DNA from 4 places in the Paenibacillus sp. sgz302148 genome. Region 1 is predicted to be linked to each of the others. Evidence: riboswitches for the same ligand, from Rfam matches in the RefSeq annotation. Region 1 holds a riboswitch; each other region holds the start of a gene.
The links. A riboswitch is a leader RNA that binds a small molecule or an ion and turns the genes downstream of it on or off. The one in region 1 is predicted to bind cyclic di-GMP.
Positions count from the first base shown of each region.

Region 1 (8,117 bases):
CGCCAAGTTTACTCTTGTCGAATTGGCGCCATACGTAGAAGTACCCTTCAATGTCCTCATCCGCATCGTTGACTTCATCATTGAATGTAAACGTCACTTGCCCATCCGTCGTAATATCGAAGGTGCCGACGCTGCTTTCGATGCCGCCGCCGTTCAACGGTTTGTTTGATATAGCCTCAGCCATCCTAAATTTGTCTGGAAGGTTAAAAGTAAAGGTTGCCCCGCTTCTATATTTCTTCGGAAGCTTCCATTTGAAATAAACGGCGAATGTTTTTCCTACCTCTGGCCGAAAATCGGAGAGCTGCTTCGCATCGGGATTCGGTTTTCCTTCATCATCGACAGGCTGTCTATCCCACATGGTCAGGCTGTCGTAATCAATAATATTTTCCGTAATCACTTCTCCGGCAAGTCCAGCCAAAGCCATAGGCTTGGCCTGCAGGTTTTGATCGCAATCCGGCCGCTCTTCCCCGGTTTGGCTGCCTGCAGCGTGCTCCGTAGCCGATTGCTCGCCCGCAGGTTGCTCTGTGCCGGCTTGTTCGCCTGCTGCCTGCTCGCCTCCAGCCGGGTCTGCCAGCTGCTGCTCGCTGACTTGCTCTCCGCCCGCGGCTTGTTCGCCTCCTACTAGCTCACCGACTGCTTGCTCACCACCAGCTTGCTCTACAACCTGCTCACTACCAGCCTGCTCACCGTCAGCCTGACCACCTCCGGGTTGCTCACCGCCAGCTTGCCCGCCGACGGTTTCGACGCAGCCTTTTTGCTCGTCTCCGGTCGATTCCTCGGTCGCGTTGACCAACGTCGACGGCAGCATCAAGTTCAGCAATAACGCGAATATGACGAATACATAAAACGTCTTTTTGAAATCTCTCATACTCCTAGCTTCTCCTCGCAATTTTGATCAATAAAGCATGAAATCGTACAATTCACTCGCAAATTCCGCGATTGTTCCCCCTCCCTCTAATCCTCTCGCTAGAATCTAACTTGCAACCTAAGTCATTTGATGTCGAACCAAGTCGTATGTATGCCAAACATATTTATAATGGATGCCTCTGAACATTTTCTGAACAACGCAAAAAAGAGTTGAACAGGATATTCCTGTCCAACTCTCCGATATTCGTCAATTAATAAAATTTCGTCATTTTAAAGTCTGCCGCCTTTTTGAACATTTCAGGCGTTTTGCCGTTTTGCACGCGAACGGCGTCATTGGTCGTGTCGATCGTAACCCATTTGTTCTGGTCATTCAAGTAAACCTCGTTCCAGGCATGGTACGTTCCGGGGCTATCCGCTGGATATCCCATCACGAGCTTAGTCGGTATGCCTTCGCTGCGGGCCATGGCCGCGAAAGTCGCGGCGTAGTCGTAGCATATTCCTTTTCCCGCCTTGAAAACATCATCCAAATTAGGTATGTAGCCGGCTTTTACCGTCTTCGCTTTATCGTAATCGTATTTGATTTTTTTCGTAATATAGCTGTAGATGGCCGTGATCTTCTCCTTGTCGGACTTGCCCTTCAAACTGAGTCCCGCCGCTTTGACGATAGCCAGTGTCTTGTCATTCCAATCGACAAACGGCGAAGATTGCAGGAAAACTTCCTTTTGATCCTTCATGCTCAGCGCAATCCGTTCTTTTGCAACGACCTTGTATTTCGTGCCCCCGACGGTTTCCGCGACCATGACGTCATAGTCGCCGTTTCCCAATTGCAACGGGTACTTCGCCCCTTCCGCCAGCTTGTAATCGTAATTGACGCTGCCTTTCGTAATGCGGACGATGCCTGCTTTTCCGTAATTCACGGTAATATACCCTTGCTCCAGAAAGCTCCGGTCAATGATCCCTTGGGATGCCGCCGCATCGGTTATTTTCGGAATGACCAAAAGGAAAATAGCAATCGCAATAGTAATTATTCGGATTTTTTTGAACACAAAAAACTCTCCTTTCGGCAACTGGCTGTCATCTTAGTTTGAACTAAGGAAGACCCTGTAGTTTTGCGTCTCTAGCTTTCGCTAAATTTGCCTTTATCGGTGGAAAGCACCGAAATCAATATGTATCTGTATATATGACGATCATATCACTTGCTTGTCTATTTGTATAGAAAAATTTTACTTTTTGTCGATTTGCAGTTCACCCTTAACGATGAGCCGATGCGTCGGGTTTTTCATCGGATGGCAGGTAACAAGCGTTATTTCCCGCTTCTTCCCGTTGCCCCGAAGGACGCTGACGTCTTCGGGAAGCACATATAGCTTTTCCTTCACTTCATACGTATATCGCACGCTGCCTGTATCTACTACGATTTCATCACCGACTTCCACTTCATCGAGTCTATTGAAGTTTTTCCCGTAGGTCCGATTTCGATGGCCCGCAACGGCGTAGTTGCCGTTTCCGCCTGCTTTGCCCGTATGCTCGATACTGGCAACGGAGAGCGCAAGATTCTCTTTGGTCGCCCCCGACAGAATCGGAAGCTTTAGATTGATTTTGTCAATTTCGAGAATGCCTTCGACTTCTTCTCCCCCCATATCCGGACTGACCGCGAGCGGCTTGGATACAGCTTGGACAGGCTCTTTCTTGCTTGAACCGAGCGGCACGGGAGCTGCTGCAGGAATCTCTTCCTCCGGAGTAAGCGCCTCGATGCGTTGAAGGTTGTCCTCCCACATCTTCAGGATTTTCTCCTGCTGATAGCTTTCATAACGGTCCTTCACCGTAGGATATAGCAATAAAACAATGCCAATCAAAATGAACAAAGCTGAAAGCACTCTGTAAACCTTGTTCCGCATCCGGAATTCCTGCCTTCGAATGAATAATTGCTGCCACCGATCATCATACAACAAGGCACTGTACAAAATCTGAACAACAATCTGAACATTATGAAGTGATGTGCCGCTCATACCATTCCTGAATATATGTCTGGGGAGCCGTCCCCAGCTCGGCAGCTAGAATAGAGCTTAGATCGTCGTATTGTTTCTGGACGGCTTGCTGATCCCCCCGGGCGTAATGCAGCTTCATGAGCCCCCAGTACGTTTCCTCGGCATATGGAAAAGCCTGCTGAATGCGCTGATACAGCCTGAGCGCTTCTATCGGCTGCGCGGAGCCGGCCATAAAATCGGCAACGCCGATCGCATGCTGAAACCATAACAACCGCAGACGTTCTCTTTCGTTCTCGGCCCACAAATAATCGTAATTCGCAAAATAGTCGCCGCGGTACAACTCCAAGAGCCGCTTATGCGCAGGCAACGTATCTTCCGACGGTGCCGCCGTCTCATGGACGGCGCGTTCCCATTCGTCAGCGTCAAGCTGGGTCGCCTTAAGATCAAGCATATAGCATTTCTCCGAGCTGACGACTTCTACGTCAATCCCGCCCGCCTGAAGCGTCTTGCGAACCTGGTAGATAGCGGTATACATCTGAGTCATGCCGTTCTTATGGCCCGATTCGGCCCAAAGCAGCTCCAGCAGCTCTTCCTTCCGAACCTGTCGTCCGCGCTGATGGAGTAAATAAGCGAACAGCTCTTGCGCCTTGACGGTTCTCCACGAAAGCGGCTGGCCTTCGTATTGCAGGGAATGAAAGCAACCGAGCAGCGGAGGCGAAGATTTTGATCCGGCCATTTGATTGCTGCCGGTGCCATAGCCGGCCAATCTTGCGATCGTCGTCCGAAGGCGTTCGGATTGCAGCGGCTTTAGCAAATAATCGACCGCGTTCAGCTCGAACGCCTTCACCGCATATTCGTCGTATGCCGTAACGAACACGATATGGGCATTCGGAAGCACGGCATGGAGCTTCTCCGCCGTTTCAATGCCGGTCATCCCGGGCATTTCAATATCGAGAAACACGACGTCGGGCCGCAGCTCCGCGGCCATCCGAAGCGCCGTGAAGGGGTCTTGGCAGCAGCCGGCGATATCGACGCCCCCGATCTTGAGCAGTTGCCTCTCCAGATCCCGAAGCGCCAACGATTCATCGTCGACCAGAATCGCTCTCATGCATTCTTACCTCCCACACACTCATGTATTATGAAGTGTTTATTCGACAAAAAACGCGTTATTGTTTAGACATTAGGTTCTACGCTTCTTTAGCCTATTTTGTTGCGCAGGAGAAATATAGCGGGGCGGAAAAAGAAAAACGCCATGCCACAATGCGGCATGGCAAGCACAAAAGCACATTCTCTTATTTCGTCAGTTCCGTCTTTTGAAACAAATCTTGCAAAATATAATATGACTTTTTGAGCCGCTCATAATAATTTAATGTTTCCCACTTGTCCCATTGATAGGTGAACATCTCTTTGGACGGAAGAACACCGCCCGTCAAACCCGGCATCGAATAGGCGATTTGCCGGCTTCCGGGAGCATCCGGTTCCCCCTGCCCGTCGGGCCGGTAAGAAAGCACGGCAAGTTTAATTCCTGGCGTTTCCTCGCTTGCTTGAAGCCCGTTCTTCCACAGGTCGCCCATGATTTCGCGGGTGCTTGGATCCTTCACATTCAACAGCTGCCACGGAATTCGGATTTCGACCGTATGCTCCTTGTCGTTATAGGCGACGTCCGCGAGCGAGTCGAAGTCCGGACTGGCCGGATTTCCGCTGCCGTACCGCAGTAACCCGGTTTCATACGTTTCTAGAGGCAGATGCAGCGTTTGGCCGCGGACGTTGGGAACGTTCATGCCTTTGTTCAATACGAGCGTCATTTTATGAAAGACGCCGTTATCCTTTTTGTTCGCGTAATCAAGCAGAGGCATCATATGCAGCCGTGACCCATACTCGTAGTAGGTTGAATCATAGTAGCTATCGACCCAAATCCGCGATTGCTTCGGCCCTCTCAAATCGATGGCGAAGTCGATGCCGGCATCGGTCTTGAGGCCGCTTCCGCCCGGAATCCGGTGCTGGCCTTGATTCGGAATCGTGTCGAGCAGGATCATCGCCCCGGTTTTGGCCCAATCGATCGGCCCGCTGTTCTGCCCGAGGTCGATCCGGAAATACACGTTGCGCGCATCACTGGAGACATACAACTGCTTGATTTCCCCCTGCGGGCCGTCCCCGTCGACAGCTTGAACGGCGGTCGCCTGCATCGGCACGGGAGCAACTTGCGCTCTCGTCCAGTCGCCCGTATCCCCGTCCGCGTGCAGCGCCGTAGCCGGATCGCCCGGTTCGAAGGAAAGTAGCCCGAAATATTGCTCGCTTGTTTGAATGTTGGACCAGAACGGCCGGCGATCGGGATCGTCCAGATCCATCGTATTCCACGTCCGTTTGAACCATTCGTCCTGCCAAGCGAATACGATTCCGCCGGCCATGCCTTCTTTATAAATATCGTCGAACAAGTGTGCGTCGACTTTACCCTGCTCCTGCTCGTTATGGGCCCCCTGGTTCCAGCCCTGCACGTTGCGATGCGTCATCCCCCTTGAACCGGGCACGCCGAACTCGGCGACAAGCACCGGCATACGGTGAGCCTGTTTCAGGTCATGCAGGTATCCTGCGTAGCTGTTCTTCTCCCCCCGGAAATCCACATAATCCGTATATTTCGTCTCATAGTTCATGAAGTCGGGATAATACGGGTAAACGTGGTATGAAGCGAAATAACCGGCTTGAAAATCCGACTTGGCCCAGATCACGTTCGGATTAACCGAAACGAGATCTTCATTTTCCAGCGGCTCGGAAGGATGCTTGAACAGGTCGGTCGTCGGCCAGTTCGTAAAGCTGACCGGTCTTTGCCAATGATACCGGTCCGTTTCGTAAACGGAAATCTCATCCATCGTGCGGGCAAGCCACGCTTCGAACGGGGAAGCATGCTCCGTCCGAAAATAGCGCCCGTCGAAATCCGGTATCCCTCGGTGCTTCTCATTCGTTGCGACAACGACTTCAGGATCCCATTCGATACCGAGCACCCAGCCGAGCACGTATTTCGAAATATCCGCCCGATACGTTCCCGACGCATGCCCCGGGTTGGCCGGCAGATCGGCGTTTCCGTGTATGACATCCACCGTCCGCTGCATCTCACGGATATATTCCGCATCGAGGTCTTCCGTATAAACGTCTTGCGACGAGACCAGCTTCTCCTCGTTAATCCATACGCCGTGCAGCAAATAAATCGGCTTGGCCGCCTTCATGTTATATTCCAGCAGCGCTTCGTAAAAAGCCGGCGGATGCAGCGTATAGTTCCGAATGACATTGGCGTTCATCGCCCCGATTTGCTCGAACCAGCGCAAATATTCCGCTTTCGTGATCGCCGCTTCCCCGGGAAAATGACCGGGTTTGCCCATGCCGATATTAACGCCTTTGATCAACATATCGTTCCAGCCGTTGTTCTTGTACAATTGCAAATATTGCTTGCCTACTTTGGCCGGAATCGTAATTCCCCCGCTCGTTACCGGGGTTGAGTTCTCCTGCTTGACGGCCGGCTCCCGCTTCTTCGCAGATACCTCTTCGAGGATCCGTTTCATCAGCGGACGGTACGCCTTCCAGTAAAAGCTCTGCTGATTGCTCCCGGAATCCCACGCAAAAGCGGAAAAGATCCGGTCCAGCCAAGCTGCCTGATAAAAGTCGGGAACTTCGCCGTTATCCGCGTAATCTCCGGCAAAATAATACGACGTATACGTCCCCGTATCGTTTTTGATCACGGCCGGGAACGTCGACGGAATCCCGAGCGCCTTCAGCTTCTTCTCCCCGGACTCGGTCAAATCGAGGCGGTAATTGGCCAAAACCGCTTGACCGCCCTCGGCTTCGACAACATCGAACCAATAGTTGTACCGCGTCTCAACCGCCGAACCAACAAACGCTTCTCCCTCTTCCGTCAAAGTAAACTCGTTGCCTCGTTCGCCGGAGTCTTTCCCTTCCTCCAATACTTCTACACGGTCATTTTCGTTTACAAAAAGAAACCCCGGCCCCTGAAACGCCCACTTCTTCCCGGACTGCTTCTCATAATTCGATTTCGCCCATGCAGGAAGCTCCCCTCCGCCGGACAAATCCGCGAAATACCGGCCGATCCAGCCCGACCAGCGGACGCCCAATATTTCATACAGCGCCTTTTTGGCCGTCGGATCGGTAGGACTGGCGAACGTATTGAACTCGGCGATCAGCGACGTTCCCTGATAGATCGCGTTTTTGATTTGCTTGATGTCGGTCTGCTGCAATCCTCCGTATATTTTTTCGGATCGATTGCCGAGGGGGGCGTCGCCAGAAAGATCGTCTTTGTAAACGCCGTATGTATCCGTGATATAAAGCAGATCGTAGCCTTTGGACGTATCCAACTCCCGGGCCGTGTAGCTTTCTCCCTCTCCCGGAACGTAGCCGAAATAGTCGTTTTGCAAGGAATATGCCGACGCGTCCTTCTTGACATACTTCCAATAATTCAGAAGCCACATGAGCCCCTTATGTTCACGGTACGTGGTGTCAGGCACCGTCTTATCCAATACGGCCACATTCAGCACTTGGGTCTGTTTGAATGTCCACACGACGAGCGGAGCGGAAATCGCTGCGATGACGATGATCAGCAAAACCGCAAAATGCGTCCAAGATCGTTTCATGGATTGCTCCTCCTTCTAAGCTGAAACCCCTTTGCGCTTCATTTCGCCCCAGCCTTGCTTCCGACCGAACAGCACGGATACGGTTGCACCCACGCGCCATAAAGTAAGCATGGGCCGATACCAGAAAGCTTCCGACAACGCATAAAACAGCAGCCGGTTCAGGTCCGAAATTTTCTGGTATTTACCGAGCCGCCATTCCTCGAGCAGCACGGCGCCCATGGACAGGAACGACCCGTACATCACCATTAAGGCGAACAGCATCAGCGCATATTGAAAATACACTCTGCCCAGGATCAGATCGATCAGCAGCGTCGTATATCCGAAAAACTCAACCAGCGGTCCTAAAAATTCTACAAAAAAATAAAACGGCATGGCGACGAGCCCGATGGTTCCGTACTTGCGGTTGAATATCATTTTGCGATGCGTCCACAAGCTTTCGAACAAGCCGCGATGCCACCTGCTGCGCTGCCTGCGCAAATATTTGAGCGATTCGGGCGCTTCGGTGTAACAAACCGGATCGGCGACATATTCGATTTTGGCTCCCCATTTTTGCTCCAGATTCATCCGGTGCATTCGCACGACCAGCTCCATGTCTTCGCCGACCGTATCCGCTTTATATCCGCCCGCT
Region 1 covers NZ_JBVYOJ010000018.1:146,165-154,281, forward strand. The annotation lists gene AC0LWM_RS24450 (collagen binding domain-containing protein) at 1-868, opposite strand, end outside; gene AC0LWM_RS24455 (transglutaminase-like domain-containing protein) at 1,119-1,913, opposite strand; cyclic di-GMP riboswitch class I at 1,927-2,015, opposite strand; gene AC0LWM_RS24460 (class D sortase) at 2,091-2,762, opposite strand; gene AC0LWM_RS24465 (response regulator) at 2,851-3,960, opposite strand; gene AC0LWM_RS24470 (hypothetical protein) at 4,145-7,489, opposite strand; gene AC0LWM_RS24475 (glycosyltransferase family 2 protein) at 7,505-8,117, opposite strand, start outside.

Region 2 (8,117 bases), on a different contig from region 1:
GCTCGCCGCGCTTGCCCTGAATGCCGCGACCGTGCAAAAATACATCGTGAAGGAACCCGCCATTGCGAGCGATATGCTTACCGACCTGCGCAAGGAGATTCGTTCCACGGTGGAAGAGATTCGCACGCTTGTGCACGATTTGCGCCCGCCTTCGCTTGATGAGCTAGGGCTGATCGGCGCGATTGAGGAACGCATCGCAACGCTGTCCAAACCGGCCCAACTGCTGGCAGGCGAACGTGGAGCCGAACCCCTGCACATCCGGCTGCACGCTGCGCTTCCGCTGCCGCCGTTGCCGGCCGCCGTCGAGGTCGCCGTATACCGGATCGTGACGGAATCGCTCGTCAATGTCGTGAAGCATGCCCAAGCGACGATGTGTACGGTTCGGTTGGATATTTCGCCTTCAAGTCAATTGGCGGTGGAAATCTTAGACAACGGCAGCGGCATTCAGGCCCGCCCGGCGCCAACCGGCGGCAAAGGAGGCATCGGGCTAACCTCGATCCGGGAACGCGCTGCGGAGCTTGGCGGACAATGCACGGTGGAACGGGCGGATGGCGGCGGAACGCGGATTATTGCTATTTTGCCCCTGTAGAAAGGAGAGGTTCGTTCGATGAAAATATTGATTGCGGAAGATCACCCGCTATTTCGGAGCGGTGTACGGAATTTGCTGAACACAACGGGCGATCTGGAGGTCGTGGGCGAGGCTTCGAACGGTGACGATGCACTGGCGCTTGCGGAGCAGCTGCAGCCTGACCTGATTCTCATGGATATTCGCATGCCCGGCTTAAACGGCATCGAAACGACGCGGCTGATCAAGGAACGGTTTCCTCGAATTGAGGTGCTCATCTTGACGATGTTCCGCGACGATCAATCCGTGTTTACCGCCATGCGGGCCGGGGCCAAGGGCTATGTGCTAAAGGATGCGGACGAGGACGAGCTGCTGCAATCGATTCGAAGGGTTGGGGGCGGCGGGGCCGTGTTCAGCTCGGATATCGCGGAGCGGATGATCCATTATTTTTCGGCCCCCCATGCTGAAACGGATACGCCGACGAAGCATCCGGCATTTGCCGAGCTGACCAAGCGGGAAGCGGAAATTTTGACGCGAATGGCGGAAGGGGAATCGAACCAGCAGATTGCGGCCCGATTGCATATCAGCCCCAAGACGGTGGCGAATAATGTGTCGTCCATATTAAGCAAACTGCAAGTTGCCGACCGTCACGAAGCCAAGCGGCTTCTCGAGCAGTCTCGAAAAAACGAGGAGCGTTAAAAGCCGACTTCCGAAGGCAACGAACGATATAACCATTCGTTGAACGTCAAGGATATCGAGTAATTCAATCGTAGGAGCTGAACGTAGGGGTGTGCGGCAGTATCTTTTTCCCCGGTCCCACACTTTGAGTTCTTGATGAAGAAAAATCCCGCACCAAAATGGCGCAGGATTTTATTTTTTTCTTCATTAATAGTATTTTCAACTCTTAAAACGAAGCGTAATTTCATGGAGCTCATAAGCCATATTCGTTAGCGCTTGAACGGCCGATGAAATTTCTTCCATTGTCGCCAGTTGCTCCTCGGAGGCAGCTGCAACACTTTCTGTTTTGGCAAAAGTGGCTTTCGTGATGTTCTCCATTTCCTGGAGAGATGCGGTTATTTGCTCGCTGCCGGCGGACATTTGCTCGGAGGATGCGGATACCTCCTGCATTTGATTGGCGACCTCTTGCACTGCGTGCATAATGTTGTGGAAAGCTTCGCCAGCCTCGCGTACGATAACCGACCCGCTCTCTACTTCTTTGCTTCCCTTCTCCATGGCGATGACGGCATGGGTGGTTTCGTTTTGGATTTGACGAACGATGGCCGATATTTGTTCGGCGGATTGCCGCGATTGTTCAGCCAGCTTTCGGACTTGACCTGCAACGACGACAAAGCCTCTACCATGTTCTCCAGCTCGAGCTGCCTCGATCGCTGCGTTCAAAGCGAGCAAATTCGTCTGTGAAGAAATATCTGTAATTACATCAACGATCTTCCCGATCTCCTTGGAACGATTCCCGAGTTGATTTACGAGAAGTGCGGAGTCGTTAACCGAAGTTCGAATCATCTCCATTTGCTCGACGGCTTTTTGAATGGCAATATTCCCCTCTTCCGCCTCTTTGGAAGCATCCATGGACATGGAAGATACGCTGCCGGAGAAATCGGCTATTCGATTGATGCCTATCGCCATCTCTTCCATCGCTCTAACGCTTTCGGTCGTGCTTTGAAGCTGACTGTCAGCACCGGATGCAATCTCCTGGATTGCGAGCACAACTTGATTCGTCGATTCGCTGGATTGCTCCGAGCTTGCGAGAAGCTGCTGCGAGCTTGCGGACAAGTTTTGCGATTCCATTCCAATTTTTACGATGATTTCTCTCAGACCTGCGATCATACGATTAAAATCTTTCGTAAGCAAGCCGATCTCATCGGAAGAGCGGTAATCGCCTTGAACGGTCATATCCCCGTCCTGCGCTTTCGCCATCCATTGCTGAATGCTGTGAATCGGTCTTGTTATCATATTGGCGATCACATAACCTAGCGTCGAGCAGAGTAGGATTGTTATCAAGGTTACGATGATAATAATAGCTGTTGCGGATTTGGAGCTTTGAATGCTTTCTTCATAAAATGCTTTAGCATCCTCGGTATTGTATTGAACTACGGTTTCAAGGCTTTTGATCATTTCGGCGCGTATAGGTTTAAACGCGTTGACATACTCTTTATGCGCCTCTTCTTTTTTGTTTGCAACCGCAAGCTCGTCGACCTTTTTCTTTGCTTCGTTGTTTTTCGGGATCAAGTCGATAAATTTTTTGTATTGCTCCTGTGCACGCGGCGATAATGTGATCTGCTCCAATTTTTTCCGTGTCGCTTGGTTTTTTTCGCGCGTTTGCGTAATTTGCTGTTGAATTTGTTTAATAATGGCCTCGTCCTTCGCGAGCAGAAGCTCGAGCTGTAAGGCGTCCATCTGCGAGTTCCCGAATAATAAAGCTTCGATCAAGCTGTTCGGAATCATTTTCTCTTCGTACATGGCACGGGCATTTTTTCCCATCGACTGCATGACGACAAAACCGGAAATGCCGATAACTAACATCAAAGTAATGGCAAGTCCGAGAATCCCGAAAAATTTAGTTCTGACCTTCAAATTGCGTATGTAACTCATGCAGCATCACCCTTCTTCGTCCTCTTGAGCAATGATTTCCCTAAACAAAAAATAGCAACAAAAAATCCACCCCAAAAAAAGGATGGATTTTTAGAAAAAACCCCCTATTTTCGGCGGCTCGGCTGCCATAGAATGCTTATCGCACTCCTTAGGCCCGTGGCTTTGCGTCCTCCCCTTTCAGGAAGTATGCCATTATCGTTACGGGTATATAGGCTCTGTTTCGAAAGTATATTATAGTCAAATTGAAAACACAAGACCTAATTACTATATTAACAAAAAAGATATAGTTCCGATGACGGAGAAACCGTAAGTTCAACGGCGAGACCGCTTCATCTTTTCATGTCTACCAACTTTTTCTTCGGCATAATTTGACAAAATTCGATCTCTGGTTTATTCTCTGATTTGTCCGGACGAAACTACTTTTTGGAATGGAGTAAACAACATGAAGCGTCTACTATCGAAACTGGCTATTACGACTTTGGCCATTGCAACTCTAGTATTGCCGCTAGGAAACAACCCAGCGAACGCCGAAAAAGGCCACCAGCAAGATAACCACAGAAAACCGAAAGTAGCATTGTTAATTCCCGGTTCGGCGAGCGATGGCGGCTTTATGGAGTCCGCATACAAAGGGCTCATGAAGGCGCAGGATGAATTACGCGTAAAAACGACTTATGTCGAAGGCATTCCGCATGACACCGTCAAAATTGCCGATGCACTCCGTGAATTAGCCGAAAAGAAACCTGACATGATCATCGCTCATGCGGGACAAAGCTCGGAAGCCGTTAAGATCGTTTCCAAAGAATATCCGAATATTAAATTCGTTAACACACAAACGAATCTGGTTGGCGATAACTTGTCCAGCTACCAGGTTAAACAAGAAGAATCCGCTTGGCTTGCAGGCGCTGCTGCCGGTTTGTTGACAAAAACGAATATCGTAGGACATATTTCCGGCGCTCGTGTTACCCCTGGCTTTTATGGCCGCGCCGCTTTTGCCGACGGTTTGAAATATACGAATCCGGAAGCCAAGTTTTTAACGACATTTACGGGTAATCAAGAAGATGCGGCTTTGGCTAAGAAAACCGCACTGGCCGAGATCAATGCCGGCGCAGATATCATTTTCACCATGTTGAACAATGCGCGCGCAGGAGTTACGGAAGCGAACCGCGAGACGGGCACATTCCAATTCGGAAATGTACGCGACTACTATGCAGATGCTCCTGACGTGTTCCTCGGTTCTGCTATTTCGGATGCCGGTTTAACGGTGTACAGTGCCATTAAGGACTTGGTTGAAGGAAATTGGCAGCCGAATAAAGTCGTGAAAATCGGATTGGAAAATGCCGACGCCATCCGCTTGGCGCTTGCCCCTTCCGTACCTCAGGAAGTGAAAGACAAACTCGCCGCTTACGCTGAGAAAATCAAATCCGGCGAGATTGAAGTCAAAGTAACCTATGATGGCCCTGATTTCATAGTTCAATAAAGCAATATGCTTAAAGAGGTTTCCCATTGCCATGTTAATGACAACAGGAAACCTCTGCTTCCATTTTTGAGCCGATTCGTTTGAAGCTTCATGGATTGTTCTCCTCCCGTAAGTTGAAGTATCACCTGCTATTTTGAGCCGTAAAAAAATCCGTGCTGAAATCAGCACGGAACAGTTTATAAGTAGTGCATCTCGCTGTAACCCTTCTCGTTTAAAACCGATCTTCTCGTAGACATGGATCGCTCGTGGGTTAATCGATCCGTCTTGTCGATTGTCATCATGCGGTCCCTCCAACTCTACTCACGTTCTGCGTTAGTTCAACCAATACCGATATGTCGCAATAGAAATCCACAATCCGGCCACGATCCATACTAAAATAATTAAACTTCCTACAACCCAATTTTTCGGTTTTCCTTGCTTTATTCGTTCCTCTGCTTTTACTGTACAATCCTGGAGCACCATTTTAGGTATCAATTTCAATGCAAGCATAACACCAAGAGGAACTAATATCACATCGTCCAGATAGCCTAGTATTGGAATAAAATCTGGAATCAAATCAACTGGGCTAAAGGCATAGGCAACAACACATATGGCCAATAAATTTGCATACCAAGGAGTGCGGTTATCCTTGTAGGCAAAATAAAGTACAAAGACCTTTCTTTTTAGCTGCTTAGCCCACATCTTGATGTTATCAATCATAAAACTTGTTCTCCTAATGTGCATTTACTCCTATAATACCACGTTCTACTGCCCATTACTTCAACGAACCGGAGCAGGTCGCCGCGGCGCCTGGCATACTCTTGTCACCCAACATCTCTCTACCTTTTCAGTTTGGATTGTTAGCCGGCCGTAAATCCATTTCGCAAATGACAATACCACAGATCATGATCTTGCTGGCAATCGGTACCGTACTTGGTTCTCAAGTGAGCGATAAGGGGATGATGAAAACGATTCTGGCGCTCGGAAGACATGGAACGTATGTTGAAGGCATATTTCCCACAACCGGAAATGCACGTCTCATCAGGGGCGGAAAGCATTTTTTCAGAAGTTCAGACAGGTTCCCATCGTGAAGTCGTTCCCACCCAACTTCAATGATTATATACGGATTTTCTAAATCTCGCTAATAGCCGGAGACTGATATCTGTCCATATCGCGCTATAAAGCAAACTAAATAGAAAGATATAAGTTGCCGTGGCGATATCAAAGTTTAGGGCGACCGAAGGTCCGAGCAGCGGAAAGCGAAAGGCGTATAACACAAGCGCAATTCCGGCCCATAACGCGAGAGCAGAAACCAAGACAACCTGTATCCGATTTTTGGATCGCGCAATGCCGAAGCCTAATGCCAGCCCGAGCAATCCCGTTGTAAACGGAAAGACGATTAATTCGCTTGGTTGAATAAGGAGTAGTAATACGATGCTAAGCACATAAGCGGTAAGTCCCGAGCGTAATGAAATAAGCGCCGCCAGTACAATCGGTGCTGTCGATAGCATGCTGAGCAAGTAACCCGGCCCCGGCAAAAAACCTCCCGCCGATTGGAATAATGCAGTTAATGCACCTAGAAAGGCGATCGTAACGAGTGTCTTTGTTTGGTTGGCACTGACGCGGGCCAATGGTGATGCGGATTCCATCCGCGGTAACGGCTTTGCCCAATAATCGAGAAACGGGTCTCGCATGTTAGAAGCCTCCTTTTTTAGATCACTCGGTAATCAAACGAATAAATGGAAGCAACAGTGCAATGATCAACACGATGATATCCTGCCTGCCTAAATTCAATTGATAAAAAGCGGATCGATCGCTGCCGGGCTGGAAACAGCGGGACTCCATAGCGTCCGATAAACGTTCGGCACGCCTGAAGGTCGAGAGAAGTAATGGCGTCAGCAGTAAAATCATATCTCTCCCCCGCCTTGCCAAATTCCATCTACCGTACTGCGGCCCCCGTGTTCTTTGTGCTTGCATGATTCGCATGAGATCTTCCAAAAGAAGCGGAAGATAAATGATGGCTATGTTGACCATAACTGCACACGATTCTGTCTTCACCCCAAGGCGGCGCAATGGAGACAACAATTTACGCAGCCCCTCCATTTGTTTTTCCGGCGGCGTAGTCGATAATATTAACGTGACCATGAAGATAAAAGAAATCATTTTTAACGTCATTAGCGCAGCGGCCTCTATTCCGTTTAATGCGGTTTGAAAGTAAATGAATATAATAATGAGGACAAACAGTCCTCGCATATTTTCCCATAATAAGTTTAGGCGGAGTTTGGAAAGCAAAAACAAGAATAAAGCGACAAGCGTATATAAGAGGCTTTCCGTAAATGAATGGGAAGAAACAAGACTGATCGAATAACTTGCGACAAACCCATATTTCGATCGGGGATCCAGCCGGTGCAGGAAGGAATTGCCGGGTACATATTGCAAAGAGGATAAAGCTCCGAAGCTGCTCATGGTTCACCTCCTATGTGCGCATTAGACGGTCGGCTATGAAGGCGAAAAGCTTGTTTTCTTGTATGAGCTCCGAATCGATTTTTCCAGGGAAAAAGGATTCGAGTTCCTTGCGGAAGCGCAGTAAAGGTGTTGGAGATAAAGCTATAGCGGGATCTTCCAGCACGCATTCGATTTCGGCAGGTTTCAAGTCATAAGCTAGTCTTCCGTTATTTAAAATGACCAGACGATCCGCACATTCCAAAGCATCCTGCAGATAATGTGTAATGCAGATGATCGTCATATGCTTTGTTCGTTGAAGAACGGTCAGCAAAGCGAGAAGCTTCCCTCGTGTTAATGGATCCAGTCCAGCCGTCGGCTCATCCAAAATCAGAATCTTTGGCTCCAGGACGACGGCGCCTGCCAATGTAACCCGTCTTTGTTCTCCGCCGCTAAGCTGAAAAGGAGAGCGATCCTTGTATGCTTCAAAAGAGAGTCCGACGCATTCCATCGCGCCTTTCACTTTTTCCATTATTTCCGGCTCGCTATACTTCCTCCGGCGAAGCCCGTACCGGATATCCCGAAATACTGTTTCTTCAAACATCTGGTGCTCGGGAAATTGAGAAACGTAAGCGACTTTGTTCGATAGTTCGGACCTGTTTTTCCTTCTGTTCGTGGGGATATTATCCACATACACGAGTCCGGTTTCAGGCATTAATAAACCGGCAGCCAGCTGTCCCAAAGTAGTTTTGCCGGATCCTGAGGGGCCCATGATCGCGGCAAATTGCCCGTCAGGTATGGACAACGTAACGCCGTTGACCACTTTATGCTCCATGGCAGTCCTTTTGGCATGCGTATAGCTTACATCACGGAAATCGATTCCCATATGGATTTGGCCAATTCCTTTTCCGATCCGCAGCAGGCAGGCAGCTCCATACCTTTCGTGCGAAGCGCTTTTTGTAAACGAACTAGAAACGGTGAGAGCGTCTGAGCCTCTTCGAGAATCTCGGATTGCTTCATTAATGTAGGGACGTCCCCGGCAAA
Region 2 covers NZ_JBVYOJ010000014.1:47,483-55,599, forward strand. The annotation lists gene AC0LWM_RS20585 (GAF domain-containing sensor histidine kinase) at 1-589, shown strand, start outside; gene AC0LWM_RS20590 (response regulator) at 608-1,264, shown strand; gene AC0LWM_RS20595 (methyl-accepting chemotaxis protein) at 1,463-3,175, opposite strand; cyclic di-GMP riboswitch class I at 3,285-3,376, opposite strand; gene AC0LWM_RS20600 (BMP family protein) at 3,618-4,652, shown strand; gene AC0LWM_RS20605 (YkvA family protein) at 4,965-5,351, opposite strand; gene AC0LWM_RS20610 (hypothetical protein) at 5,741-6,325, opposite strand; gene AC0LWM_RS20615 (energy-coupling factor transporter transmembrane component T family protein) at 6,348-7,097, opposite strand; gene AC0LWM_RS20620 (ATP-binding cassette domain-containing protein) at 7,108-7,959, opposite strand; gene AC0LWM_RS20625 (ATP-binding cassette domain-containing protein) at 7,935-8,117, opposite strand, start outside.
Region 2: it holds a riboswitch for cyclic di-GMP, as region 1 does, so the genes downstream of both, AC0LWM_RS20595 (methyl-accepting chemotaxis protein) here and AC0LWM_RS24455 (transglutaminase-like domain-containing protein) in region 1, are expected to answer to the same signal.

Region 3 (8,117 bases), on a different contig from region 1:
GGCAGCCGGGCGACGAAGTGAGCTTCAGCCGATGAACAGAAGCGCCAAATCGCTTGTAGCGCCTGTCGTCTTATGGATGAGCTTGTTTATGATTTTGCCGATGATCGCCGTTGTCGTCGTTTCATTTCTGAGCCGGGACGAATACGGCAAAATCGTTTTTCAATTTCAATGGGGCAATTATTCTCGTTTCTTCGACTCGTTATATATAGGCATATATGGAGAGACGCTCACGCTTGCCGCGTTAACGACCGTCATTTGCTTGCTGCTGAGCTACCCGCTCGCTTATTATGTAGCGAATTTGCCGGCAGCGAAGCAGAAATATTGGCTGATCCTCATCACGGTGCCGTTCTGGGTCAATTTTCTTATTCGGACGTATGCTTGGGTATTGCTGCTCCGCACGCAGGGCGTCGTCAATTCGCTGCTGATCGAGTTCGGCTGGATCGATGAACCACTGCAGTTGCTATATACGAAAGGAGCCGTCCTGCTCGGGATGGTGTACACGTTCATTCCGTTTATGGTTCTGCCGATTTACGTGGCGCTTGAGCGAATGGACCGCAAGCTGATCGACGCCGCCTACGACCTTGGCGCAACGCCGCGCAGGGCGTTCTGGCGCATTTCGCTGCCGCAGACCAAGTCGGGCGTCATGACCGGTTCGGTGCTTGTTTTCGTCACCACGATGGGGATGTACGTCGTTACCGATATATTGGGAGGCGCGAAGTCGCCGATCCTTAGCAATATTATTCAGAATCAGTTCATGTCCGCGCGCGATTGGCCGTTCGGCGCCGCGTTGTCGGTCGTGTTCATGATCAGTACGATCGTGCTCGTCGGCTTATTCTACCGTGTCTTTCAGACGAAGTATGAGCGGGGGGGAAGAGCATGAGCGAGATCAAGGACGGAAGTCAGGCCGTCGATGCGAGCCATGGCGCGAGTCGCCGCCGAAGCCCGATATTAGCCGCGCATTCGGTGCTGATGCTTATCTTCATCTATGTGCCGGTGCTGCTGATCGTTATTTTTTCGTTCAACGATTCGCGAATTAACGCCGTATGGCAAGGCTTTACCTGGAAATGGTACGTTTCGCTGTTCGACAACCGGCAAGTGGTGGAAGCGCTGACGAACAGCCTGATCGTGGCGGTGACCTCAACGGTCGTATCGACGATTCTCGGCACGATGGCGGCAATCGGGCTGCGCCGGGCAAGCGGCCGCTGGAAGAAAAACTTGAACGGGCTGCTGTATTTGCCGATTCTAGTCCCGGACATCATCATGGGCTTATCGCTGCTCGTGCTGTTCAGCCAGTTTCATTTTGAACTCGGAAAATTAACCGTTATTATCGCCCACATCACGTTCAGCGTATCGTACGTTTACGTTATCGTCCTGGCGCGAATGGACGGCGCCGGCATGCAGCTGGAGGAAGCGTCGCAGGATTTGGGTGCGACCCCTTGGCAAACGTTCCGCCACGTCACCTTGCCGGCCATCATGCCGGGCGTTATTGCAGGGGCGATCATGGCGTTTACGCTGTCGATCGACGATTTTATGATCAGCTTTTTCGTCGCCGGATCGAATTCCACGACGCTACCGATTTATATTTATGGGATGGCGAAGCGGGGGATTTCCCCGGAAATCAATGCATTATCGACCATTATGGTCGTCGTCACGATCATCCTGATTATTTTGGCGGAGCGGCTTCGCAATCAGGGAACGGGCAAGAAAAAGCCGGGCTTGCCGTTGTAACGGTATAGGCGAAAATGAATTAACTTATATAGACGCTATTCAATATGGATTCAATACGGACAATTTTGGAGGAGGATACGGAAAGTGAAACGAATGAAATTATGGGCCGCGGGAGCAATGGTGGGAGTTATGCTTGCCGCGGTTGGCCTGGCCGGCTGTTCGCAGAAGGAGACGCTTAACCTGTACAGCTGGGCGGATAATTTTGATGCGCAGGTGCTGAAAGATTTTGAGGACAAGTACAACGTCAAAGTGAACTATGCGATTTTCGCGAACAACGAGGAGCTGCTTGCCAAAATCCAAGCCGGCGGCGCCGATTACGACGTCATCCAGCCTTCCGATTATATGGTCGGCACGATGATCAAGCAAGGGCTGCTGGAGCCGCTCAACAAGGACAACATCCCGAACTGGGCGAATATTTCCGATCAATTCAAAAACTTGCCGTACGACCCGGGCAACCAATATTCTCTGGTCTACACTTGGGGCGTAACCGGCATCGCGTACAACAAGAAATACGTGAAAGAAAACATCGAAAGCTGGAACGACCTGTGGAATCCGAAGTATGCGGGCAAAGTGCTGCTGCTCGACGATAACCGCGAAGTGCTCGGCATCGGCCTGAAGAAGCAAGGCATCTCCAACAGCACGACGGACGAGAAGCAAATCCGCTCCGCGGCGGACGATCTGAAGAAGCTGGTGCCGAACGTGCTGGCGTTCGATACGGACAACATCAAGCAGAAGATGATTGCCGAGGACGGCTGGATCGGCTCCGTCTGGTCCGGCGACGCGGCGTTCATCCAGGCGGAAAACCCGGACATTGCCTACGTCGTTCCGAAGGAAGGCGGCACGATCTGGGCCGACAACTATGCAATCCCGAAGGGCGCTAAGCATAAGGAGCTCGCAGAGAAATTCATCAATTACATGTTCGATCCCGAAGTTAGCGCCAAAAACTACGAATCGATCGGCTACGCCGACCCGAACGAAAAGGCAAAGTCGCTGCACAGCGCGGAATATCAAGCGAACAAAACGATCTACCTGAGCGATGACGAGATGAAGCGCACGGAATGGCTGCTCGACGTCGGCCCGGCGCTGCAAACGTACGACCGCGTCTGGACGGAGCTCAAGAGCGGCGGGAAGTAAGCAAGTGGCTTAATAGAAGCGATGTGAATAAACCTGCAACCTGGCGGCGTTAAGTGGCTGGCGTTGCGGTTTTTTTTTGCTTTGTTGTTTGCCAGAGATCGACAAACAAGACCTAAGACTTTTGTATGATCTTATTAGATTTTGTCAAAATATGCAGGAAAATAGCGGAAGTCGAAGAACTCAATAACGTTACAATTGGTGACAAAATCCAACTACGGAACTAAACCAAGTGAATGCACAAAAGGCAAACCCGTACGAAAGTCGGGGACGCAAAGCCACGGGCCTACCGCGAAATCACGTTCGCCACGGCAGCCGGGCCGCTCCAGGAGCTTGGTTTTTTTGTGTCCAAAAAACAGTGCCTACAAAAAGGGGAAGAGCAACAATGACACGACGAATGAAAAAAACGATGGTTGCGACGATCGCTGCGGCTCTGTTAACGAGCGGGGGGGCCGTGCCGGATGCCGGAATAGCAAAGGCTGATTCGAGCGTCTTACAGCAAAGCGTCGCGGTTAGCGCGATCGTGAACGGGGCAGTCATCGGATTTCGGGACAAGCCGTATGAGCGCAACAAGCAGCTGATGCTGCCGATGAGTCAGATTTTTGAAAAATTAGGTTTAAAGACTGCTGCAGATCTGAAGACGAAAACAGTAAAAGCAACGGCAAACGGAATAACGGTGCAATTCAAGCTCGGTGAAGCAAAGGCCGCCATCAACGGGAAAACGGTACAGCTCCCGGCAGCGACTGAAATGGAGCGCAATGTGATCTATATCCCGGTGTCATTGCTCGAACAAATTCCGAATAAATCTCTGGTTTGGGACAAACAGTCAAACATCATTAGCCTTACGGAGGCAGGCGGTTACGGCAAGTTATTTTATCCGACCGGTGAGTTGCTCTATGAGGGGCAGTTGAACAAAGGCCATATGCATGGGCGAGGGAAGCTGTACCGTGAAAGCGGCGAAATCTGGTACGATGCGCAATTTGTGCAAGACAGCGTGGAGGGCGAAGGAACGATTGTTTACCCGGACGGAAGCAAGGTCGTTGGCATGCTGAAGCATGGTGCTCCGAACGGGAAAGGCAAATACATCCTTTACACCGGCATCGTTTGGTATGAGGGAGATTTTGTCGAAGGGCAGAAACACGGCTACGGCAAATATTACGACTGGCGAACCGGGGAGCTGTATTATGAGGGCCAGTGGGTCCACAATCGGTTCGACGGCAAAGGAAAGCTGTATCATACCGGCACCGGCGGAGTCGTAGCGTACGATGGCGATTTCAAGGACGACGAATTCGAAGGCTACGGCAAGTTTTATTACTTGAACGGCGCCTTGGAATACGAAGGGGAGTACAAGGAAACCAACCGCAACGGCAAAGGTAAGTCCTATTATTCGAACGGTGACCTGCACCAGGAAGGTATTTTTGCGCCAGGCCGATTCAGCGGGAAAGTCTATTTGGAGAACGGTGACCGGTTCGAAGGGGAGATCATCAACGCCCAAAGCACGGCAACCGGCAAGCTTTACGATAAAAATGGAGCGTTGATACGCGAGGGCAAGCTACATTACCGAACGTTTCAACCGCTATAAAACGAGGTGACCATCATGAGAACACATACCCAAAAACTACGCATCCTGCTGGTCGTTGCACTAATAGCATGTTGTTTGGTTCCCGGCGCAGCCTTGGCGGAAGGTAAATACGCCTTCTCCGATCAGAAGTCGGCAACAACGCTAATCGGCGGCGCCAATTACATATCGGGCAACCATCTCGTATGGACGATCAACAACAAAATCTTTTACAAAAATGTATCGACCGGAAAAGTAACGCAAGTCAGCAAAACTACGCTGCGGAAAAGTACGCCGACCGTCACCGAACTGGCGTCGGGGCATGTGTACGTGCTTTGGTATGAGATGTCCCCAGGGGGAGCATGGTCGCTCTACAGCCACAATCTCAATACCGGAGCCGAGGCCAAGTTGAACAGGGAAGAAGGCGTGAACAACGGTTCGGTATCGGTTGATGGGCCCTATGTCGTCTGGATGGGTTCAAGGTATAACATGTACTACAGTGACCTTCGGCAGCCGCAGGAAATGGCTCTCGGCAATGGCAAGAATCCGGTTGTTCACGGCGGAAAAATTGTATATAAACGGGTAAATGGCGGATTAAACGAATTTAATATCGCAACCGGGGAAACACGCAATCTGCTGGAGCTGCCATATCATATATACGTCGTCGATTTTGCTTTTAATGGCAAATACGTGCTGTGGAGACAGAGCGATATGGATCATAATGAAAAATACGTCATTCTGAATACGCTTGATCCAAAAGCTTCGCCGCAAGACTTGACTTTGCCCGAGAAAAATCTTGTCAATTATCCGGCGCTGTTGTTGAATGAGCATATGGGGATTTGGATAGAGCAGCTGAACGGCGAAGCTGTGGTAACGGGGTTGGACTTGAAAGGCATGAATACTTTCGAATATTTGCGCGGCAAAGATGCATGGAAGGTGCTGGGATTAACCGGCAACCGGCTTGCTCTTGAAGGGGAGGGACGCGTGCTTGGTTTTAGGGTCGTAACGGGGATCGATATGGCAGCATCGGCTCGTCCCGCAGACCCTGCAATGCCCGTGCCTGCTCCCAAGCTGGCTTCACCCGGCAAACCGATTAAGGTGATCATGGACGGCGCCGAGCTTGCGTTGAGTGAGAAGCCGATCGTACTGAACGGAAACGTAATGGTTCCGTTAAAGTCCGTGCTGGAAGAGCTGGGCTTGAAGGTCGACGTCGATGAAAACAATAACCGCTTATCCGCATCAAACGACCGGCAAACGGTCAAAGTCGCCATCGGCTCCCGCAAGGCGGAGCTGAACGGCAATGTTGTGGCTTTGGCCGCGCCGGTTTCGTACAAAGGCGGGGTTTGGTATGCCCCGTTCGGTTTCCTGGAGCAGTTGACGAATAAAGCCGTTGCGTGGGATAGCCTGAACGCGGCCGTTACGGTAAAGGACATGGGAACCGCCGGCAAGCTTTATTACGCGGATGGTACGCTGCTCTATGAAGGGCTGATTTGGAATGGCAAAATGCACGGCAGCGGCAAATTGTATCGCGCCGACGGCGACGTTTGGTATATAGGCGAGTTTGCCGACGATCAAATGACCGGCTACGGAACCCTATATTATCCGAACGGCCGGAAAATTACCGGATATTTTAAAAACGGGCTGCCTAACGGAAAAGGGAAGTACTACAACGAAAAGGGCATTTTGTGGTATGAAGGCGAATTTAAGGATGGCGTCAAGAGCGGCTACGGCAAAAGCTACGATTGGAACCGGGGAACGTTGCTGTACGAAGGCGATTGGAAGGACAACATGAAAAACGGCTACGGCAAAGAATATGCCGAAGATGTAGTGATCTACGATGGCGGATACTTGAACAACGCGCGGCACGGAATAGGCAAGCTGTTTGATAGATACGGCGAATTGAAGCGAGAGGGGACGTTCGTGAACGGTTATTTGCACGGGGAGGGGACGGGTTATGCCTCAAGGTACGGCAAATTTGTCGGCCGCTTCGACCATACAGCCGAAATCGCGACAGGTAAGCTATATGATGAAGACGGCAAGTTGATCGCTGAGGGGCGGTTCAACTATTGGAGCTTGAAGCCGCTGGACAAGTGAACAGGATACATTGAATTATAGACCCGCACACCAGTAGCGGTCAGGTTGTTGCGGGTTCATTTTTTTTGCGCACTGGAGTTCCACTGCACGAACGATGTCAGCCCAGCACTTCTTCCTGAGCCAATTGAATCGCAAGTGAGGTTATTGAATGATGAGTAGGGGAAAATGATCTTTGTTTCTTCAATCATACTGATATTACTTGGTTCTTTGATATTCGGTTTATTTGCCCAATCAAGCTTAAAACAACAGCACGAAGAAGAAATAAGAAAAATTATTTCACAACGTGGTGGAGAAGTCCAAGAAATATTTAAAGTGGATCGAAGTTTGAATCCTTTTACTGAAAGCACTTCAGGCAACATCATATACAAAATACTGTATAAGAAAGGGGGAAAGATGTATGTAGCATGGTATAGAGGGACGAAGGTGGTTAATGACATCCATAGCCAAGGGAGAGGTTATTTTCCTGAGGAATGGATTTTTGAATGAAATGATTTGAATGCCTTTTCTTTTGAGACCATAAGCGCCTTTTAGCTTATGGTCTTATTGATAGATCAATCTGAAAGAACACGAAAACGAATTGCTGCGTCCTTAATAATTTGCGAGTTTTGCTGCTACGCCAAATGGATAAGCGACGGCCCACTATAACAGCATGAACTCAACCACTTACAGAAGGAGTGAGTAGATGAATAATGAACATTTAGACCATTTTGGCCGATTATTGATAAAAAACGTCAGAGATGAAACTATCGAGCATTGGGATAAAATATTGATGGGAAAAATGAATGGCCAGGAAAGCCAAAAGATTCACCAAAATATAATCAATAATTTCAATAAGGAGCAGATCGAACTGCTGCAGAATTTGCTACCTCAGGTAGTCGATACAGCGCTGCATTATTTGTTATGGACGATTGAACAGGATGAGTCGATAAAGGTATCCATCGATCTTGATCAAGGCCCACCGCTTGAACCAAGGAATATTAGCGATGGTTTGCCCGGCGAGTTATACAGCGAAGATGGCTGGATATGCAGATTTAGCGGCAGGGAACCTCGATCATAAAAAATTGAGGAACGGTTAAAAGACCTGGTCGGCCAGCCCCTCACCACGTTTACCCTGCTTATTATGGTAACCCTAGCTATGTGAAACGGAAAAATATATCTGATGATAAAGAGTGGTAGTAAGGTGTCTATTAAAGGTATATGGATTTCTAGCATAATTGTATTTCTATTAGGACTAGTATTAATAATACTGCTGCTGGGCCAAGACAAATTAGAAATAAAACATGAAGACGAAATAAGAAGGGTTATTTCCAATAATGGTGGAGATGTACTGAAAATCGATAAAGTTACGCCTGAAAATAGTCCTTTCGCAGAAGACTTTAATAAAAGTAATGTTATTTATAAAATAACATATAAGAAGAAAGATACTGAATTCGTGGCTTGGTATAGAGGTATTAATGTTGTGAATAATATCCATGCTAAAAATCCAACAGCACTCGAAGGAGGCTACGGGGAAAAATGGATATTGCCCCCTGAATAGGTGCAAAAATTTATATACTGACGGCGTATTGTTGTTTTCTGGTCGTGATACAGAATTAGCTAGCAAAAA
Region 3 covers NZ_JBVYOJ010000003.1:72,775-80,891, reverse strand. The annotation lists gene AC0LWM_RS05800 (ABC transporter ATP-binding protein) at 1-35, shown strand, start outside; gene AC0LWM_RS05795 (ABC transporter permease) at 32-880, shown strand; gene AC0LWM_RS05790 (ABC transporter permease) at 877-1,728, shown strand; gene AC0LWM_RS05785 (ABC transporter substrate-binding protein) at 1,822-2,862, shown strand; cyclic di-GMP riboswitch class I at 3,096-3,187, shown strand; gene AC0LWM_RS05780 (stalk domain-containing protein) at 3,245-4,441, shown strand; gene AC0LWM_RS05775 (stalk domain-containing protein) at 4,457-6,511, shown strand; gene AC0LWM_RS05770 (hypothetical protein) at 6,677-6,997, shown strand; gene AC0LWM_RS05765 (epimerase) at 7,194-7,568, shown strand; gene AC0LWM_RS05760 (hypothetical protein) at 7,692-8,048, shown strand.
Region 3: it holds a riboswitch for cyclic di-GMP, as region 1 does, so the genes downstream of both, AC0LWM_RS05780 (stalk domain-containing protein) here and AC0LWM_RS24455 (transglutaminase-like domain-containing protein) in region 1, are expected to answer to the same signal.

Region 4 (8,117 bases), on a different contig from region 1:
GAGCATTTTCCGTATGTCGTGTTATGGTCGGTACAGGGCAAGCCGTTCGTGTGCGTAGAGCCGTGGATGGCGAAGACGCAAGAGCTTAACGTCAAGCAGGAGCTGACCATGGTTGGGCCTGGAGAAACGCTGAAGACGACACTTTCCATAACTTGCGAGATGATGACATCCAAGTAACGACACCATAAATCCAAATGTCGAAGAGGAGAAGTGGATGCTTTGATGCTGAAAGCCGTTATTTTTATTCATGTCATCTCGGCTATCGTTGGCGTCGGCCCTAAATCGTCGTAGGATTCGGCAGTCCGCTAGGCAAGAGGCTGGCAGCGTGGGTGCATAACCCGGACAATGCGAACGCGATGGTATTGCCTCAAGAGCAGCGGCGGCTGCTCACAAAATACAGCAACACGATGTACGTTGCTTCGGCATTAGGATTTTTATTGTTCGTGTTTATGATCGTGAAACCGATTGTCTTCGAATAACGTTCATCAGCGCGTATACTTCCATCGTTTTCTATTGAATTTTTTGCAGGAAGGAAACCGATCATAGGGAAGGGATTCCGACCGGTTTATTGTCAAAGGAGCCAAGTATGAAACAAACGGGTAGATGGATTGCGCTGATGTTCGTATTGATCAATAGCCTCGCCCTTCTTGCGATCATACTGCCATTCGGCGCAGCAGGAAGTCAAACGACGCTGGTTGTAGTTGTCCCAGTAGTCCTTATGGCGGCGGCAATCGCTTGGATGGCCGGAAAACGGTATGACATCGCAAGATTCTATGCTTATCAGGACGAACTGACCGGCTTATATAATCGTCGATTTGCGCAAACTTGCTTCCCGAGGCTGCTCAAGAGGGCCGCGAAATCGAGCAAGAAGGCGTCGGTACTTATTGTTGACGTCAATGATTTCAAAGCGCTAAACGATACGTATGGGCATCTGACAGGGGATGCCGTTCTGCAAAGCGTTGCGCAAGCGCTTCAACAATGCGGGGACAAGGGTGAAATTATCGTCCGCTGGGGAGGCGACGAGTTTGTCGTCATTTGTCCGTATGCGGACGGCGAGGTGATCTCGCATTTCTCCCGGCGCCTGGAGAGCAGGCTTAAGCAGCGGATGGCCGGCAAGCCTTGCGACATCTCGGTATCGATCGGCACGGCTTCATATCCCGATCAGGCGGCTACGTTCGAAGGTCTATTAGAAGCCGCGGATCAACGGATGTATGCGGACAAGCTGGAATGCAAGCTGCGTTCCAAAGAAAAAGCGAAGCAAATCGGTTAAATAGGTTGCGAAAAATCCCTCGGGCGCCAAGCGTTCGGGGGATTTTGTCGTCGCGCTTTTCTTGTGGAGACGGCAGAAATAGCGGTTTTGGTCCGAATACTCTATAATAAGAATCAAATATGGCCAAACGGGAGGAACCCTTATGAGTTCGATCTATGATATTGCGGTAACGGGCGCAGACGGCCGCGTAAAATCGATGGCTGATTACAAAGGCGACGTGCTGCTCATCGTGAATGTCGCTTCCCAGTGCGGGTTTACTCCGCAATACGCGGGACTTGAGGCGTTGTACCGCCGATATCGGGAGCGCGGGCTGCACGTTCTTGCATTTCCTTCGAATGATTTCGGCGCCCAGGAACCGGGAACGATCGAAGAGATTCAGCAGTTTTGCCAAATTAACTACGACGTCACGTTTGAACTATTGGCCAAGGTCCATGTGATCGGGGACGGCATGCATCCGCTGTATCAATGGCTCACCTCCCAGGAGGAGCCGCAAGCGGACGTCCGTTGGAATTTCGAGAAATTCCTTGTTTCCCGCAGCGGCGAGCTGATCGCCCGATACTCAAGCAAAGTAGCGCCGGACGACCCCGAACTAACCGGCGCCATCGAAAGCGCGCTCACATGACGTCCGATCGCGAGGAGCTGGAGCTGCTAGCCCCGGACGGGCAGCGGTTGTTCGCCTGCGAGTGGCGTGCCGTCACCGAAATGCCGCGGCGCGGCGTCGTCTGCATCGTGCACGGCATGGGCGAGCACAGCGGCCGCTTCGGCCATGTCGCGGCGGCATTTGCCGCGGCAGGCTACGCCGTGCTGGCGCACGATCAGCGCGGCCACGGCCACACGGCCGGCAAACGCGGGCATACGCCGTCGTACGAGGCGCTGCTGGACGATGTCGGCCTGCTGCTGAGCTTGGCCGAGCAGCGTTACCCCGGGCTGCCGCGCTTTTTGTATGGCCACAGCATGGGCGGCAACGTCGTGCTTGGCTTCACCCTGCGCAAGCAGCCGCCGCTCGCCGGCGTGATCGCGACGAGCCCGTGGCTGAAGCTCGCCTTCGCGCCGCCACCGGCGAAGGTCCGGCTGGCGCGCTACATGAACCGCCTCTGGCCGAGCTACAGCGAAGCGGCGGGACTGAACGCCGCCGACTTGTTCCGTCCGGCCGAGGAAGCGGCCGCGGCATATCGCGGCGATCCGTACGTGCACGACGCGATATCCGTCCGCTTCTTCACCTCGATCCATACCGCCGGCTTGTGGTCGCTCGCGAACGCCCATCGGCTGACGATCCCGCTGCTGCTCATGCACGGAACGGCGGACCGAATCACCTCCTTCGAGGCAAGCAGGCAATTCGCCGAGACGACTCCGCAGGAGCTATGCACATTCCGCGCATGGGACGACGGTTATCACGAGCTGCACAACGAGCCGTTCCGGCAAGAGGTGATCGAATCGATGATCGCTTGGACGAATGAACGATTGGAAAGGACTACATCCCATTGAATTTGACAGGAAGTCACTCCCCGACATCTTCCCGCGGCCCTTCCGCGCATTCGAACGGCAAGAACTTGCGCCGTATCGTATGGGCGGTTTTGCTTGTCGCTTTGATCGCCAAAATTGCGATCGTATTCGCATTTGGCGAACGATATAATTATAATTCCGACGATCGCGGCTACTTGGCATCGGCGCGTATTTTGCTTGAAACCAGCGCTTTTACGTATAACAATCCGACGCGGCCGACCTTATTCATTACGCCGGGGTATCCCGTGTTTATCGCCGGCATGATGAAGCTGTTCGGCACGGGCTTCGGCGTAGAGCAGGCGATCCGTATCGCGCAGGCCATCATGATCACCATCGCGCTATGGGTGCTCTTCCGCATCGGCGAGCGATTGTTCTCCGCCAAAACAGCCGCAGCCGCCGTGATCGCCGCCACATGCTACCCGCCACTGTGGCTCGTATCCAACTTTATTTTCACCGAATCGCTATTCACGCTGCTGTCGTTGCTGCTTGTTGATGCCGCTATTCGGCTGAAAGACAAGCCAACGGTGTTCAAAGCCGCCCTCTTCGGACTCTTGTGGGCGGCTGCAGTGTACATCCGGCCTACGGTCGCTCTATGGCCAGGCGTATTGTTCCTTTATCTGCTCTGGCAGCGCGAGCTGCCTTGGGCAAAGCTGCTGCGAACCGGCCTTGTGACAGGCCTTGTCGTCATCCTATGCATGCTGCCATGGTGGATACGGAACTACGACGTTTCGGGCGGTCAATGGATTCCGCTCACGCAATCAAGCGGCAATCCGCTGCTGCTCGGCAGCTTTCCGTACCAGCTTCCGACCGCCGAATTTATCGCCGAGCAGGGGAAAGGGCATACGAACGACCTGCGGCACAACGACGAACTCGACACGGAGCGTGCGAAGGAACGTATCGCGCAAGGCTTCCGCGAGCAGTTTTTCTTGTTCGCCAGTTGGTACACCGTAGGCAAATTCGCGATGTTCTGGGGCGATGTATTTTATTGGATGCCGCTGCCCGGCATTCCGCTTGCGTTTGCAATTGCCGTTCATTACGTGCTCGCGATTGCCGGCTTCGTCGGCATCTTTCGCAATTGGCGAAACCGGGAAGCGATGATAATCGTGACGCTGCTAGCTTACATGACAATGCTGCATCTCATTTATTTGGCGCATTCGCGCTACTCCGTGCCGCTTATGCCCTTTATGGCACTGTTCGCAGCTGCGGCGTTTTACCATAAAAAAAGCGTTAAAAAAGTTTTGCCGATTAGCCGCTTTCCGAGTAAAATTGGAGTGAGTGAAAAGTAAAATGGCGTTTTCAGCTAAATATATCCAAAGCATATATAGAGAAATAAAGAGAATTTGAGAGAATTAGAGAGAAAACTATACTTGGAATCGAAAGGGAAATTCACATGCTGCAACAACAGCGCTTCGAGCAGTTGGATTCACTGCGTGGCTTGGCCGCTTTATCTGTTATGCTCGGACATTTCTTGCAAGTGTTTCCCAAGTTTACGGCGTATACGTACCCTAAAGGCTATGACAATGTCGTAAATCTGCTGAAATATACTCCGCTTCACCTGTTCTGGGCGGGCGGCGAGGCCGTCATTTTTTTCTTTATTCTGAGTGGATTCGTCCTTGCGCTGCCGTTCCTGAATAATAAAGGGGTCGAATATCCGAAGTATCTTGTCCGCCGCGTATGCCGTATCTATATTCCGTATATTGCGGCTGTCGCCGTCGCTATTGCGGCAAGGCTCGCTTTGGCGCACGACGAACTTGAGCGCGGAAGCATGTGGATCAAGTCAATATGGACAGGTTCGTTCAATTGGCAGAACATAGCCGAGCACGTGGCGATGCTGTGGAATTTCAACTCTACGATATATGATCCTATTCTTTGGTCTCTTGTTCATGAAATGCGCATCTCCATCGTATTTCCGCTTATTATGCTGGTCGTCGTCCGGTTGCATTGGGCAACCAATCTTTTGCTGGCTATCGGGTGCACGCTGTCTGCGCAGCTTCTCGACAAACTGTTCAATCCGCCGTACATGACGAATTTTCCGATGACGCTGCACTTTATCGCATTTTTTATCGGCGGGGCGCTGCTGGCGAAGCATCGTGTTTCCATCGTGGACTGGATGAGGAAACAAGCCCGTTCCTTCCATGTCTTCTTGATCGTTTTCGCCGTGTTGGTGTACACGTTAAGCTGGACGGCATACGGCTTGAAACTGTTCCATAACGATATGCTCCAGGACTGGATCGCGGCAGCGGGCGCGTCTTTGTTCGTCGTGGCGGCTTTGTCCACGGCGTCCTTCATGAGAGCGCTGCAATCCAAACCGCTCGTTTTCTTGGGCAAAATTTCATATAGCTTATATTTGTTCCATATGATCGTATTGCTCTCTTTACTTCATTTGCTGGAAGGTTACGCGCCGGTTGGAGTCATTCTCCTTATTGCCTTCGCAGCGTCGTTCGCGGTTTCCGTGCTTGCCTACGAATGGATCGAGAAACCATCGATGCAATTAGGCAGACGGCTGACGCGCGGCAGGACGCTGGCGAATCCGAATGGGCCGGGCGGAGTATCCGCATGATGTGACAATAATTATCGAATAACGGACGCATTTTTGATAAAATGTTGAATCAAGAATCGGGGGGCAATCTTCTTATGCGAAAAGTTCAAGTCAATACAGCGAAGGCGGGAGACAAGATTGCCAAGCCGATTTATTTGGAAAACGGCAGCGTATTGCTTGGCATCGGCGTTGAACTGACCGAGCGCTTTATTGACCGGTTAAAAGGATTAGGAATTGATGTCATCTTTATTGAAGACGCCAGGACGGAAGGCATTATGCCGGATGACGTGCTGCGCGACGAAACACGCAAAAAAGCGATGGAGACGGTCCACAAAACGATGACCGGATTGCTGGACAACAAAATGGTGAAGGGACGGATCGTCGTTCCGGAGATCGGATCGACGTTTCGCGGCGTTTTCAAATCCATTCTGGACGATTTGACGTCGCGCAAAGACGTGCTCGTCAATTTGGCGAATATTCAAGTGGCCGACGGGTATTTGTTTCAGCATTCCGTCAACGTCGCCGTGCTGGCGGGAATTATCGGAATCGCGAAAGGGTATAACCGGTCGCAGCTGGAGGAGCTTGGCGTCGGAGCTTTGCTGTTCGACGTCGGCATGACGATGCTCCCGAAGGAGCTGCTTAACCGCAAAGGCCCGCTGAACGAAGAAGAGAAGAAGCGCATGCAGCATCATACCGAGGATGGTTTCAACCTGCTGCGTTACCAATACGATATTTCCCTGTTGTCCGCACATTGCGCGCTGCAGCATCACGAGCGGTTTAACGGCATGGGATACCCGCGCGGATTAAAAGGGAACGAGATCCACGAATATGCGCAAATCGTCGGCATTGCCGACGTATTCGACGCGTTGACTTCGCCGAGGCCGTACCGGGAACGATTTTATCCGAACGAAGCCATCGAATATTTGTTTGCCGCAGGCAATTCCGACTTCGACTTGAATCTGATCCGGCTATTCTGCCGACATATATCCATATACCCGATTGCATCGACCGTGCTGCTGAATACGGGACAAACGGCGGTTGTCTCCGGCGCGGACCCCGTCGCTTCACATCGTCCGCAGGTGCGGATCATCCAGGAAGCGGACGGCAGCGCTCCGGCTTCGCCTTATGAGATTGACTTGCGAAATCATGTGAGCATCACGATCGTAAAAACGCTGTAGATTTTACATATCGAACCGACATTTCATTTTTACAAATAGTTAAATATATAAAACATTTGATTCCATCTCTGACTCTCGTTATAATAGATACAAGCTACATACAACATGTAATCGATAACGGCAAACTTGTCGAAAGGCAAGGACGCAAAGCCATAGGGTCTAATGTTTGCAAAAACAATGACAGCCTGGTTACCGAAATCGCATGAACTTTCTTGCGGGTAATTGAAGGCGTCTCTTTTTTGGAGATTGCCTTTTTGTTTTGCCTGAATCGGCGTAGTACTATATCATTTCGGAGGCCTATATGAGCGTACCCGTTTTTTCTAGAAAGTCGGCGATGTTTACGGAGTCGAAAGAAGGATTTTCCGCTAAAATATTGGTCGATAGCCGGACCGTCGTTGAGAAGAAAGATTTCGTATCGACAGGGATATTAACCTATACCGAAGGTGATGTCATCGAAATCGAAATCGCCGAATTCCGATGGTTCGAGCTCGGAGATGCGGTAAAAATTACGATTTATTCGCCTGTAGGCATATTTTTGCTGCATTCAACCGTCGTTGCGAAGGACGACGGCTCGATCATTATTATTCATCCGCCCGAGCATCAGAAGAAATTCGTTGAGAAGCGCGAGACGACAAGGGTGGACATTACACGCAATGGCATGATTCATGCCGTTCTGCGTGATGGGAAACCGACCAATGCGCTCAGCAGAACACTCCATATTGCCATCAGCAATATTAGCATCATGGGCGTCGGGTTCACGTTGGCGGAAGCATACGATTTTTCCGACGGGACGCGTTTGCAAATTCAAATGGACCTCGATTTCGAGCTGCCATGCGTCATCGAGATCGTTCGCCGGGAAAAAGTGGACGGAGGTACGTATTACGGTGCCAAAATCGTGGAAATGGCGGCCGACAAGCTTCGTTCACTTCGCGCATTCGTGCTCAAGGAGCAGGTTCAGTCGCATTATTCCATCAAAAAAGTGAAAAACCGTTAACATCAAATAACCTCCTCGCTTGAAACAAGCGAGGAGGTTATTTTGTTTGGTAATAATCGATATTTCGTTGGTTCGGGGATATAGGGTTACATCCGTTACACGTCGCGGCGAAGCGCCTTCAGCACATCGACCTGCGTCGCGCGGATGGCCGGCCGGACCCCGGAAATAATCGCAACAGCCAGACAAATGGCGGTGCTGATTAACGTAAGCGAAAGCGGAATATACGAAAACTGCAAGCCGTCCGGCGCGTTTCGGTCCATAAATTGCTGGATGACGATCGGCAGCGCGAAGTTGACGACATAGCTGATGATATAAGATACGACCGTTCCGATGATGGCGCCGAGCAATCCGATATACGTGCTTTCGATGAGGAAAATGCTCTTGATCGCCTTCGGATGGGCACCGATCGCTTTCATAATGCCGATGTCTTGGGAACGCTCCGTTACGGCCATCGTCATCGTATTAAAAATACCGATCGATGCGATGATGACGGCGATCGTTCCGACGAACAGAAGGCCGATTTTCATAATGAGAAACACGACATTCACTTGCTCGAGCTCATTGACGATCGAATGATTCATGAAGCCTTTGGCGCGAATTTCCTTGGCGATCCCTTCGACGTCCTCGACTCCT
Region 4 covers NZ_JBVYOJ010000030.1:53,083-61,199, forward strand. The annotation lists gene AC0LWM_RS29955 (aldose epimerase family protein) at 1-177, shown strand, start outside; gene AC0LWM_RS29960 (hypothetical protein) at 330-479, shown strand; gene AC0LWM_RS29965 (GGDEF domain-containing protein) at 587-1,270, shown strand; gene AC0LWM_RS29970 (glutathione peroxidase) at 1,413-1,892, shown strand; gene AC0LWM_RS29975 (alpha/beta hydrolase) at 1,889-2,755, shown strand; gene AC0LWM_RS29980 (ArnT family glycosyltransferase) at 2,752-4,059, shown strand; gene AC0LWM_RS29985 (acyltransferase family protein) at 4,164-5,333, shown strand; gene AC0LWM_RS29990 (HD-GYP domain-containing protein) at 5,408-6,490, shown strand; cyclic di-GMP riboswitch class I at 6,600-6,687, shown strand; gene AC0LWM_RS29995 (PilZ domain-containing protein) at 6,792-7,484, shown strand; gene AC0LWM_RS30000 (ABC transporter permease) at 7,580-8,117, opposite strand, start outside.
Region 4: it holds a riboswitch for cyclic di-GMP, as region 1 does, so the genes downstream of both, AC0LWM_RS29995 (PilZ domain-containing protein) here and AC0LWM_RS24455 (transglutaminase-like domain-containing protein) in region 1, are expected to answer to the same signal.